One region of the Serratia sp. K1WW1 genome, then DNA from elsewhere that is predicted to be linked to it. Evidence: predicted binding sites of a transcription regulator. Region 1 holds the regulator's gene; the other holds the start of a gene.
The links. The regulator CRP, encoded in region 1, controls carbon source genes, mostly activating them, when cyclic AMP is high. The targets are predictions, from matches to a motif close to ATGTGANNNNNNTCACAT.
Positions count from the first base shown of each region.

Region 2: a site for CRP is predicted at 1,996-2,013, ahead of aaeR (HTH-type transcriptional activator AaeR). Genes of this name have one in related genera too.

Region 1 covers NZ_CM147697.1:5,557,574-5,563,333, forward strand. Annotated here, with positions in the region: gene ACX9GU_RS25315 (LysR substrate-binding domain-containing protein) at 1-877, shown strand, start outside; gene ACX9GU_RS25320 (OsmC family protein) at 880-1,287, opposite strand; gene crp (cAMP-activated global transcriptional regulator CRP) at 1,669-2,301, shown strand; gene ACX9GU_RS25330 (YccS/YhfK family putative transporter) at 2,358-4,433, shown strand; gene argD (bifunctional acetylornithine/succinyldiaminopimelate transaminase) at 4,465-5,682, opposite strand.
Region 2 covers NZ_CM147697.1:650,396-656,155, forward strand. Annotated here, with positions in the region: gene ACX9GU_RS02940 (acetamidase/formamidase family protein) at 1-658, opposite strand, end outside; gene ACX9GU_RS02945 (hypothetical protein) at 672-962, shown strand; gene aaeR (HTH-type transcriptional activator AaeR) at 1,067-1,978, opposite strand; gene aaeX (p-hydroxybenzoic acid efflux pump operon protein AaeX) at 2,305-2,508, shown strand; gene aaeA (p-hydroxybenzoic acid efflux pump subunit AaeA) at 2,516-3,451, shown strand; gene aaeB (p-hydroxybenzoic acid efflux pump subunit AaeB) at 3,451-5,418, shown strand; gene ACX9GU_RS02970 (ribonuclease) at 5,625-5,760, shown strand, end outside.

The DNA of each region.
Region 1 (5,760 bases):
AGTCTTCCAGCAGGTGATCCGCAGCGGCAGTATTCGCGGGGCGGCACGCGCGCTGGAGCAATCTCAACCGGCGGTGAGCCGCACCATCCGTGAACTGGAACAGATCCTGGAAACCCAGTTGATCAATCGCAGCAGTCAGGGAATGACGCTGACCGAAACCGGCCGCGCCTTCGCCCTGCGAATGCAGTTGATCCTGGAGGAATTGCAGCGCGCCGCCGACGAGATCCAGCAGTTGAATCAGCATTCGCAAGGTAACGTCGCCATTGGCTGCTCTTCGCTACTCGCCCTGACGGTATTACCGGAACTGGTCGAAGCCTTTAAACAGCCGTTTCCGCAGGCCAATCTCCTAATCCGTGAAGCGCAGCTTTCTACGCTACTGCCAGCATTGCGCGAAGGCCGCCTGGATTTTGCCGTGGGTACCGTCAGCCCGGAACTTCCTCTGGAGGATCTGGTGCGTGAACCGCTGTTCAACGCCTCTTTTTGCATTATCGCACGCCAGGGGCACCCACTGGCGCAGGCCACCTCGCTGGACGAACTGCGTGAGGCCAAGTGGTTATTACCGGAAACCGATATGGGTTATTACCAGCAGTTGCGTGCGGTATTAGGCACCTTCTATCAGCAATTGAGCCGTTCGCCCATTCGCTCGGACTCGGTGACCTGTGGCTTGAATATGGTGCTGGAGGCGGATTATCTGACTATCGTGGCGCGGGCGATGAGTGCACCGTTCCATTTGCAGCATCGGCTGGTGGCATTGCCTATCGACACCTTGCCACAAGCGCAATATTGCGTGCTGTATTCACAGAAATCGCCGCTAACCGTGACGGCACGGCGATTTCTTGATTTATTGCGTGCACACTGCCTGCGCTACCCTTGGTAGGATCAGGCCACTTCGCGGATTTCGAAGCTGTGGGTAATGCTGGCGGCTTTACCCAGCATCAAGGAGACGGAGCAGTATTTCTCGGCAGAAAGATCCACCGCACGCTCGACAATCTTATCGGTCAGCCCTTTGCCGGTGACGATAAAATGCAGATTGATATGGGTAAACAGACGCGGTGCTTCTTCACGACGCTCGGAGGTCAGTTTTACCTCACAGTCACGCACATCGTTACGCCCTTTTTGCAGGATCGACACCACATCGATGGCGCTACAGCCGCCGACGGACATCAACACCATTTCCATCGGGCTTGGCGCTTTATCGCCTGCGTTGCCATCCATCAGAACCTGGTGACCAGACGCAGACTCACCCAGGAATGTCAGCCCTTCTACCCACTTAACTCTTGCCTGCATGTTACACACTCCGGTTAATTTCTTAAAAACAGGGTACGCTTTCGCATACATTCTGGCAACGTAACCTGACGCTAATCATGCTGAAGCGAGACAACACAAGACACCCGCCTCACTCTGTGCTACAAACAGAGCCGCAATAACTCTTTCCAGGTCACCGATTTCAGGGATATGTCCAAGGAAAGGCCCCTATATTGGTTTGTTAACAGAATGTAGCTTGCAGCTCTCCCTGCAAGTTAATATGCTAGAGCACAAGCGTATTTCTATAACACGCCTCAAAACCTGTTGATAGCCACAATTAAAACACCGGGCTATAAGCACGTTTTACAGGGAACTCTGACCCCTGTGATACAAGGCAGCGATAACAACAGAGGATAACAGCGAATGGTTCTCGGCAAACCGCAAACAGACCCGACTCTCGAATGGTTCCTGTCTCATTGCCATATCCACAAATATCCATCGAAGAGTACGCTTATTCACCAAGGTGAAAAGGCCGAAACGCTTTACTACATCGTCAAAGGCTCCGTCGCGGTGCTGATTAAAGATGAAGAAGGCAAAGAGATGATCCTGTCCTACCTTAACCAGGGGGATTTCATCGGCGAGCTAGGATTATTTGAAGAAGGCCAGGAGCGTAGCGCCTGGGTACGGGCCAAAACCGCCTGTGAAGTGGCTGAAATTTCCTACAAGAAATTCCGCCAGTTGATCCAGGTTAACCCGGATATCCTGATGCGCCTGTCCGCACAGATGGCTAACCGCCTGCAAGTCACCTCAGAGAAAGTGGGTAACCTCGCCTTCCTTGACGTTACCGGCCGCATTGCACAGACCTTGCTGAACCTGGCAAAACAGCCTGATGCCATGACTCACCCAGACGGCATGCAGATCAAAATCACCCGCCAGGAAATTGGCCAAATCGTCGGTTGCTCACGTGAAACCGTCGGTCGTATTTTGAAAATGCTCGAAGATCAAAACCTGATCTCCGCGCACGGCAAAACCATTGTCGTGTACGGTACGCGTTAATCCCCAGAGAAACGGTGCAGCAATGCGCCGTTTCTTTACCTGCTGAATAGCCAACCATGTGGCGCCGCCTGATCTACCACCCGGAAGTCAACTACGCACTGCGGCAAACGCTGGTGTTGTGCCTGCCGGTGGCGTTTGGTTTGCTGATTGGCAACCTGCAACTCGGCATGCTGTTCTCGTTGGTGCCCGCCTGCTGCAACATTGCCGGGCTGGATACGCCACACAAACGCTTTTTCAAACGCCTGGTCGTGGGCGGCTCCCTGTTCGCACTCAGTAGCCTTCTGCTGCAACAAGCCTTGCTGTGGGATCTGCCGTTACCCTTGCTGATGCTGGCAATGGCGCTGTTGCTCGGCGTAAGCGGTGAGATCAGCCCGCTGCACGCACGCCTGCTACCAGCCGCATTGGTCGCCGCCATCTTTTCCCTCAGCATGGTAGGCACCGTGCCAATCTGGCATGCCCCTTTGCTGTATATCGTCGGCACCGCCTGGTACGGGCTGTTTACCTGGGCCTGGTTCAAGCTGTGGAAAGAGCAGCCGATGCGCGAATCTCTAAGCCAGCTGTATATGCAGCTGGCCGACTATTTTGAAGCCAAATACTCATTACTGACGCAGCACACCGATCCTGAAACTGCCCTGCCGCCGCTGTTGCAACGCCAGCAGAAAGTGATGGACCTGATCAGTCTGCTATACCAACAGCTTAATTTCCTGCCCCATGCCAATAACCTGGAGCAAAAGCGCCTGCGACGTACGTTTCAGGTGGCGCTCGATTTGCAAGAGCACATCACCGTCAGCCTGCATCTGCCGGAAGAAGTGCAAAAGCTGGTGGAGCAAAGCCAGGCCGAAGCGATTATCCGCCGCAACGCCCAGGTGATCGCCACGCGCCTGCGCGTTGTGGCCGACGATATTCTCTATCATCGGCACTCTGCGCGTTTCAGCATGAAGAATGAGCTGGCGGCGCTGGAAAAAGTGGCCTCACAGCATGCCGATAACCCGGTTGGGCAGTTCTGCTATTACCACTTCAGCCGCATCGCGCGCCTGCTACGCACTCAGCACCCACTTTACCGCCGCAATCTGATGGCCAATCAGTCACGCCTGCCTTTCTGGCCTGCGGTGGTGAGCTATCTGTCGTTTAAATCCAACGCCCTGCGCAACGCCGCCAGGCTGGGGGTCATTCTGGCGGCAGGCAGCAGCCTGGGTATGCTGTTCAACCTGCCAAAACCCTATTGGATCTTGCTGACCATCATGCTGGTCAGTCAAAACGGCTATAACGCCACGCGGGTGAGGATCCAGCACCGTGCCCTCGGCACGTTGGCCGGGCTGGTGATTGCCGCTGGACTGTTGCAACTACAAATGCCGGAAAGCGTGACGCTGAGTATCATGTTGGCCATCACCCTGGCGGCCTATCTGATCCTGCGGAAAAACTACGGGCTGGCGGTGATGGGCTTCACCGTGACCGCCGTCTACACCTTGCAGCTCCTGGCGCTGAACGGTACCCATTTCCTGGTTCCCCGCCTGATCGATACCCTTATCGGCTGCGTACTGGTGTTTGGCGGCACGATCTGGCTATGGCCGCAGTGGCAGAGTGGCCTGCTGCGTAAAAACGCCCATCAGGCTCTGGAGCACGATCAGACGGCACTGCGACTCTTGCTGGAAGAACAGGAACCCGACCCCAGCGAGCTGGCCTACACGCGCATGCAGGTCAATCAGGCACATAACGCCCTGTTTACCTCACTCAATCAGGCGATGCAGGAACCGGGGTTTGAATCGAATTATCTGGCTGATATGCGGCTGTGGATCACCCATAACCAGTTTATCGTTGAACACCTGAATGCGATGACCATTCTGGCGCGCGAGCACTATATGCTGACGCCAAAGCTGGCGCAGGAGTATCTGCAAACCTGTGAGATCGCCTTGCAGAGCTGCCAGCAGCGGTTGGAATATGACGGCCCGAGTACCAGCAACAGCATCATGCAGCCGCCAGACCTGCACCCGGACATGCCGGTCACCGAGATGGAACGCCATCTGCGGCGGATCCTTTCTCACCTGACCGTGATGCATACCATCTCGTCACTGGCGTGGCGCCAGCGCCCACATCATGGGATCTGGCTGAAGCGCAAACTGCGGGAAAGCTGAAGTTAGCGGGACCGCAGCCCCGCAGACTTGATTAGCCGTTAATCACATCCTGTACGGCCAATTCGAACAGCGCCATGCCTTCGTCGATATCTTTCAGCTCAACCACCAACGAAGGGGCAAAACGGATCACGTTTGGCCCGGCATTGAGGATCATCAAGCCACGTACAGCGGCGGCAGTGAGGAAATCACGCGCTTTGCCGTGATAGCCCGCCTTCAGTTCCGCACCGATCAACAGCCCCATGCCACGAATATCGCTGAACACATCGTATTTTTTACCGATCTCCTGCAAAGCCTGAACAAACAACCCGCGACGCTGCTCAATCCCGCTTAGCACCTCTGGCGTGTTGATCACATCCAACGCTGCCTCTGCCACTGCACAGGCCAGTGGGTTGCCGCCGTAGGTGGTGCCGTGAGTGCCAACCTGCATCACCGAGGCAATCTCTTCGGTAGTCAGCATCGCACTCACCGGGAAACCGCCGCCCAGCGCTTTAGCGGTGGTGAGGATGTCTGGCGTAATGCCGTAATGCATATAGGTAAACAGCTTGCCGCTACGGCCCATACCGCTTTGCACTTCATCAAACACCAGCAGCGCCTGATGTTGGTCGCAAAGTTCACGTACGCCCTTGAGGAAGACAGGATCGGCAGCGGTAATGCCCCCTTCACCCTGAATAGGCTCCATCACTACCGCACAGGTGTGATCGTCCATCACCGCTTTCACCGCGGCCAGATCGTTGAAAGGTACATGCACGATATCGGCCGGTTTCGGCCCAAAGCCGTCGGAATATTTTGGCTGCCCGCCCACGGAAACGGTGAACAGCGTACGGCCATGGAAAGCGTTATTAAACGCGATAATCTTGGTTTTATACGGGTTATGACGGGTGATGGCGTAATGACGAGCGAGCTTGAAAGCCGCTTCGTTAGCCTCCGCACCCGAGTTGGCGAAAAACACCCGGTCGGCGAAGGTGGCAGCGATCAATTTACTGGCCAGGCGCAGCGCGGGCTCATTGGTGAACACGTTGCTGGTATGCCACAGGGTTTCGCCCTGCTGCTTTAAAGCCTCAACCAGTGCCGGATGGCAGTGCCCCAACGCAGTCACCGCGATGCCACCAGAGAAGTCGATATACTCTTTCCCCTGCTGATCCCATACGCGGCTCCCCTTGCCCTTCACCGGCACAAACTGGGCGGGTGCATAAACAGGCAGGATAACCTGATCAAAGGTGCTGCGGGTAACTGCGGTTTTTTCGGTCATTACTGGCTCCAGGCGGCTAACTATCAAGTGAAAATATAATCACAAAATATGCATAAAAAACCAATCAAGGGCAAGCTT
Region 2 (5,760 bases), 1.1 Mb from region 1:
TCATCGGGGTTGGCAGCGCGCGGTTTTTGACTACGCTCAGGTTCACCACTACCTCGCCGGGAATTTCCAGCCCGCATACCGAGACTTCGCCATCGCCCATTGCGGCATGCAGATCGCCGAGCGCAAACAGCGCACCGGGAACGTTAACCGGCAGCCACAGCGTGCAACCTTCGGTGATGATTTTGCAGTCCATGTTGCCGCCGTGAGCATCTGGTGTGCCGCAAGAGATAGGTTCTTCGGCCGGGGCGACGCCAATCACGCCGATCATCGGCTTTAACGGCCAACGCACGCCGCCGGGCAGCAATGCGAAACCGTCTTCCAGCGGCACGGTGCGGATCTGTGGCTGTTGCAGCTCATCGCCAATGACGCCCAGGCCTGGAGCGGTGACCATGACTGCCTGATGGCTGGTTGGGGTAATACGTTTAATCTCTACCCGTAACACATCGCCGGGGTTCGCATCCTGCACGTAAACCGGCCCGGTAGCCGGGTTGATGCGGCTCCAGTCCAGTTCGGTGAAGGCGGCCTGTTCGGAGGCGATTTGATCTTCGAAGCAGTCACAGGTTTCAAAACAAACGTCGCTGCCGCTGGCAACGGTGGCCACAGGGGCGTTATCGCGCGACATGGCATATACCAGGTGCGTACGTGAGATCTTTTCCATGGTGATTCCTATAATGAATAATGAAGCCGAGTTTTTATTATTTATGGCGATAATGATAATTGGGCGCACCAGCGCCAATTCATCAATAAATCACACCCGCAGGGGCGTAAGCAAGTGCGCGAAAGCGGTAGCAGAATGGGCATTTGGGTTGGATTGGCAGGATATGCTCCAAACAATTATCGCGGTGGTTTATTACCCGCAACTATGGCGGAAATTTCCGCATAACCGATCGGTTAACCCGAATGAATACAGCAGAGTTCTCAGTAGAGAATGGCAATCAAATGAAGGTAAATGCTTTCGATAATTAGCATTAATAAAATGAGTAACCATTTTTATAGCAGTAAAGGCTATATATCAGCTAGAGCAAACTTATTACCCTGGAGTGAACTCCAGGGTAATAAGGGAGCCTCAGCGATAGCCCTGATACACTTCCGCCACGCGTTTAAAGTATTCCGTCAGGTAATTGATACACACCTGCACCTTGAGCGGCAGCTTGTCCTTCTCGGTGTACAGTGCGTAAACCGGTCGGGGTTCTGAATGGTAGCGCTTGAACAGGATCTCAATCTCGCCGCGTTTGATCTCTTCGATGACCCACATCAGTGGCGCATAGGCAATCCCGGCCCCGGCCTTGAGCCAACGGATCATGGTTTGTGAATCGTTGGTCACGAAGCGCCCCTGTGGGGAAATACGCGTGCTGATGCCTTCGGGAGCCATCAATTCAAACTCACTGTCGGGCCGTACGCTGTATTCCAACCAGGAAAAATTCACCATATCCGCCGGTTTTTGCGGTGTCCCGTGTTGAGTCAGGTAGCTTTTGGCGGCGCAGACCACCATCGGCATCGAGCCCAGACGTTTGGAAAACAGGCTGGAATCCTGCAGTTCGCCGGTGCGGATCACTACGTCCAAGCCATCGGCAATCAGATCCGGGGCCGGAATGCCGGTGACCAGATTAACCGTCAAGCCAGGATACTCTTGCAGCATATCGGCGGTCATGGTCGCCAGGACGTTTTGCGCCATAGTGGACGAACTGCCGATGCGCAGCGTGCCTATGGGCGTATTGTTCAGCGCATAAAGCTGCTCATGGACCTCGGCGGCTTCCTGCAACATGCGGCGGCAGCCCTGATAGTAGATTTTACCGGCTTCGGTCAGGCCGATACTGCGCGTGCTGCGGTTAAGCAGCTTCACCTGTAGATCATTTTCCAGTTTGGACACTGTCTGGCTGATGGATGAAACACTCATGTCGAGCTGGCGTGCTGCCGCGGTAAATGACCCGCATTCAACGACTTTGGCAAACACGGACATCCGTTTTAGTCTTTCCATTGTTCACTCTGGCTTAAAAGTGATTTAGATCACAGATTATAGATGAGTTGATAGTAAGCAGGCTAATATAACGCGTCGGGTGTAAAGATCTTCTGAACGCTTGAGCGTGGTCAGCTATGCCGCGGTAAACTGCCGTGGCCGCACGATCCCTCCGGTTATCCATACATTCCCTCTCGCGGAAGCCTGCTGTTAGCTTAACCCTTTTTCAGGTTTGTGGCCTGGTCAACTACCAGATCATAACGTTTGGCGTCCGTGCGCTAGAATGTAAATGGAATGTGAAATCAGCAGGGAAAACCCCGGTGTAGTAAACAATTAAGGATAAAGTGATGAGTTTGCTTCCGGTTATGGTCATTTTTGGACTGTCGTTCCCACCGGTATTTTTTGAGCTGTTAGCGTCGTTGGCCCTGTTCTTCGTCATACGCCGCCTGTTGCAGCCGACCGGGATTTACGATTTTGTCTGGCATCCGGCGTTGTTCAATACCGCGCTGTATTGCTGTTTGTTTTATCTGATTTCGTGTCTTTTCGTTTGAGGCTGCTGTGAAAACTCTGTCATTAAAAATACTCCGCATCGCCATCACCTTGCTGCTGGTCCTGCTGGCGGCCATCGCCGTGTTCAAGGCCTGGGCGTTTTACACCGAATCGCCGTGGACGCGTGATGCCAAATTCACTGCCGACGTGGTGGCGATAGCCCCGGACGTCAGCGGTTTGCTGACCGACGTGCCGATCACCGACAACCAACTGGTGAAACAGGGCCAGATCCTGATGGTGATCGACCAGCCACGTTACCAACAGGCACTGGCCGAAGCCAACGCCGATGTGGCCTATTATCAGACGCTGGCGGCTGAGAAGAAGCGTGAAGCGGGCCGCCGTGTGCGCTTGGGGATCCAGGCGATGTCACAAGAAGAGATCGACCAATCCAATAACGTGCTGCAAACCGTGCAGCATCAGTTGGCCAAGGCGATCGCCGTGCGCGATCTGGCGCAGTTGGATCTGGAACGGACCACGGTGCGTGCGCCAGCAGACGGTTGGGTCACCAACCTCAACGTCCACGCAGGGGAATTTATCACCCGTGGTTCTACGGCGGTGGCGCTGGTGAAGAAAAACAGTTTCTATGTCATCGCCTATCTGGAAGAAACCAAGCTTGAAGGGTTGAGCAAAGGCGACCGTGCCGAGATCACCCCGCTGGGTAGCAACCGTATTATGCACGGCACCGTCGATAGCCTGGCCGCGGCGGTGAATAACAGCAGCAGCACCCCAAACAGCAAGGGGCTGGCGTCGATCGACAGCAATCTGGAGTGGGTGCGTCTGGCACAGCGCGTGCCGGTGAAAATCATCCTCGATGAGAAAGATCAGCAACACTCTTACCCGGCGGGTACCACCGCGACCGTGGTCATAACCGGCAAGAACGATCGTAGCATCGACAGCGGCTCGCCGTTTATCCGGCTGATGCATCGGTTGCGCGAGTTCGGCTAATGAACAACCCAACCTTTCTGCGGCTACGGTTTGCCTGCAAGCTCAGCTTTGCGATCGTTTTCGCCCTGTTTGTCGGTTTCCACCTCAATCTGGAAACCCCGCGCTGGTCGGTGCTGACGGCGGCCATTGTGGCTGCCGGCCCGGCCTTTGCCGCCGGGGGGGAACCTTTCTCTGGCGCCATTCGCTATCGCGGCTGGCTGCGTATTATCGGCACCTTTATCGGCTGCTTTGTCGGCTTGCTGATTATCGTTACCTGCGCTCGTGCACCGGTGGTGATGCTGATGCTTTGCTGCGTCTGGCTGGGGGTCTGTACCTGGATCTCCTCGCTGGTGAAGGTCGAAAACTCTTATGCCTGGGGGCTGGCGGGCTACACGGCGCTGATTATCATCGTCACCTCCGCAACGACCACCACCTCACTGCTGGACGCGCCACAGTTCGCCGTAGAGCGCTGTAGCGAGATCGTGCTCGGTATTCTCAGTGCGGTACTGGCCGACCTGCTGTTTTCCCCGCGTTCGATCAAACAGGATATCGATCGTGCGGTGGATCAACTGCTGGTGGGGCAGTACAAGCTGATGCAAATGTGTATCAGCGATGCCGGCAAGGAAGATATCGACCGTGCCTGGAGCGATCTGGTTAAAAGCACCACCGCTATCAACGGGATGCGCAGCAACCTGATGTTGGAGTCGTCACGTTGGCAGCGGGTCAACAGCCGCTTGCATGCGTTACATACGCTTTCGCTGACGTTGATCACCCAGGCCTGTGAAACCTACCTGATTTTGCTCAATCATCCGGATGCGGTGAAGGAAAATATCCGTGAGCTGCTGATGGTCCCGGCAGAAACCGCGCAGGAAGTGCATAAACGCCTGAAGCTGGTGCGCCAGGTGCTGGCAACCAACCGTAGCGATGAACATCTGCAAACGGTCACCGGCTGGGTGGGCGCAGCGACGCGCTATCTGCTGGTGGCAAAAGGCGTGCATACCAACAGCGGCATCAACGCGGTAGAAAACGAGATACTGGCCGGGGAAGTGGTGGTGAAGAGGCCGTCGGCGGAAGGCCACCATGCGATGATCAACGGGCTGCGAGCCTGGGCGGCGACCTCGATAGGCTGCCTGTTCTGGCTGTGGACCGGCTGGACATCCGGCAGCGGCTGTATGGTGATGATCGCCGTCGTGACCGCATTGGCGATGCGTACGCCAAATCCAAAAATGATGGCGCTCGACTTCCTGCTAGGCGTGCTGGTGGCGTTGCCGCTCGGTGCGCTGTTTTATATGTTTATTCTGCCGGAAACCCAGCAAAGCATGTTCTTGTTGTGTCTGAGCCTGGGCATCATGTCCTTTGTCATCGGTATCGAAGTGCAGAAACGCCGTTTGGGATCGTTGGGCACCTTGGCGAGTACCATTAACATCATCGTGTTGAGTAACCCGATGAGTTTCCATGTCTCCTCGTTTATCGACAGCGCCATCGGCCAGATTATCGGCTGTTTTGTGGCGATGATCGTGCTGTTCCTGATCCGTGATACCTCACGTGAACGTACCGGCCGCACGTTGATGAATCAGTTGGTCAGCAGCGCCGTTTCGGCGTTGACCACCAAGGCGGCGCGCCGTAAGGAAAACCATCTGCCCGCGCTATATCAGCGCCTGAACCAGCTGCTGATGATGTTCCCTAACGACATCGCCAAATACCGGCTGGCGCTCAACCTGATTATTGCCCACCAGCGGATGCAGATGACCGAGATCCCGGAGCGGGAAGAGCTTTCGGTGTTCCACAAGCAGATCCGCAGCACCGCCGACCACGTGGTCACCGCCAAGAACGATGTGAAGCGGGCTTACTACTACGATCGGTTACTCAAAGAGATGAATGAATATCAACAAAAGCTGGTGGATAACCTCGCTCCGCTTAGCGTCACCGGGCCGGTAAAACGCCTGGCCGATATGCTGCATCGCTACCGTCACGCGCTGATTGATTGATATTTTCACTTTCCCGCCAAAGGCTAAACTGCATGGTTTACGTCCCCCGACTACGGGGGCTAAAATGCATGCAGGAAGGCCTCACAAACCATAATAATTCCGTATCAATTGCGGTTTTTGCTCGGGCGTCAGGCCTTTTGGATGCGAAATGGTTACATCTTGGTCATCTTTGATTCATTAATTTTTGCTATATATGCAGGGACGGTATGAATAAACGTACGCTTATTGCGATGTTGATTGCTTTGCTGGTGGCGGGGTTCAGTGCGCTGCAGGGGGATGGCAATCGGGCTCTGACCAACGATTCGACCCCGGCGGCAGAGAGCATTGAACAACTGACGCAGC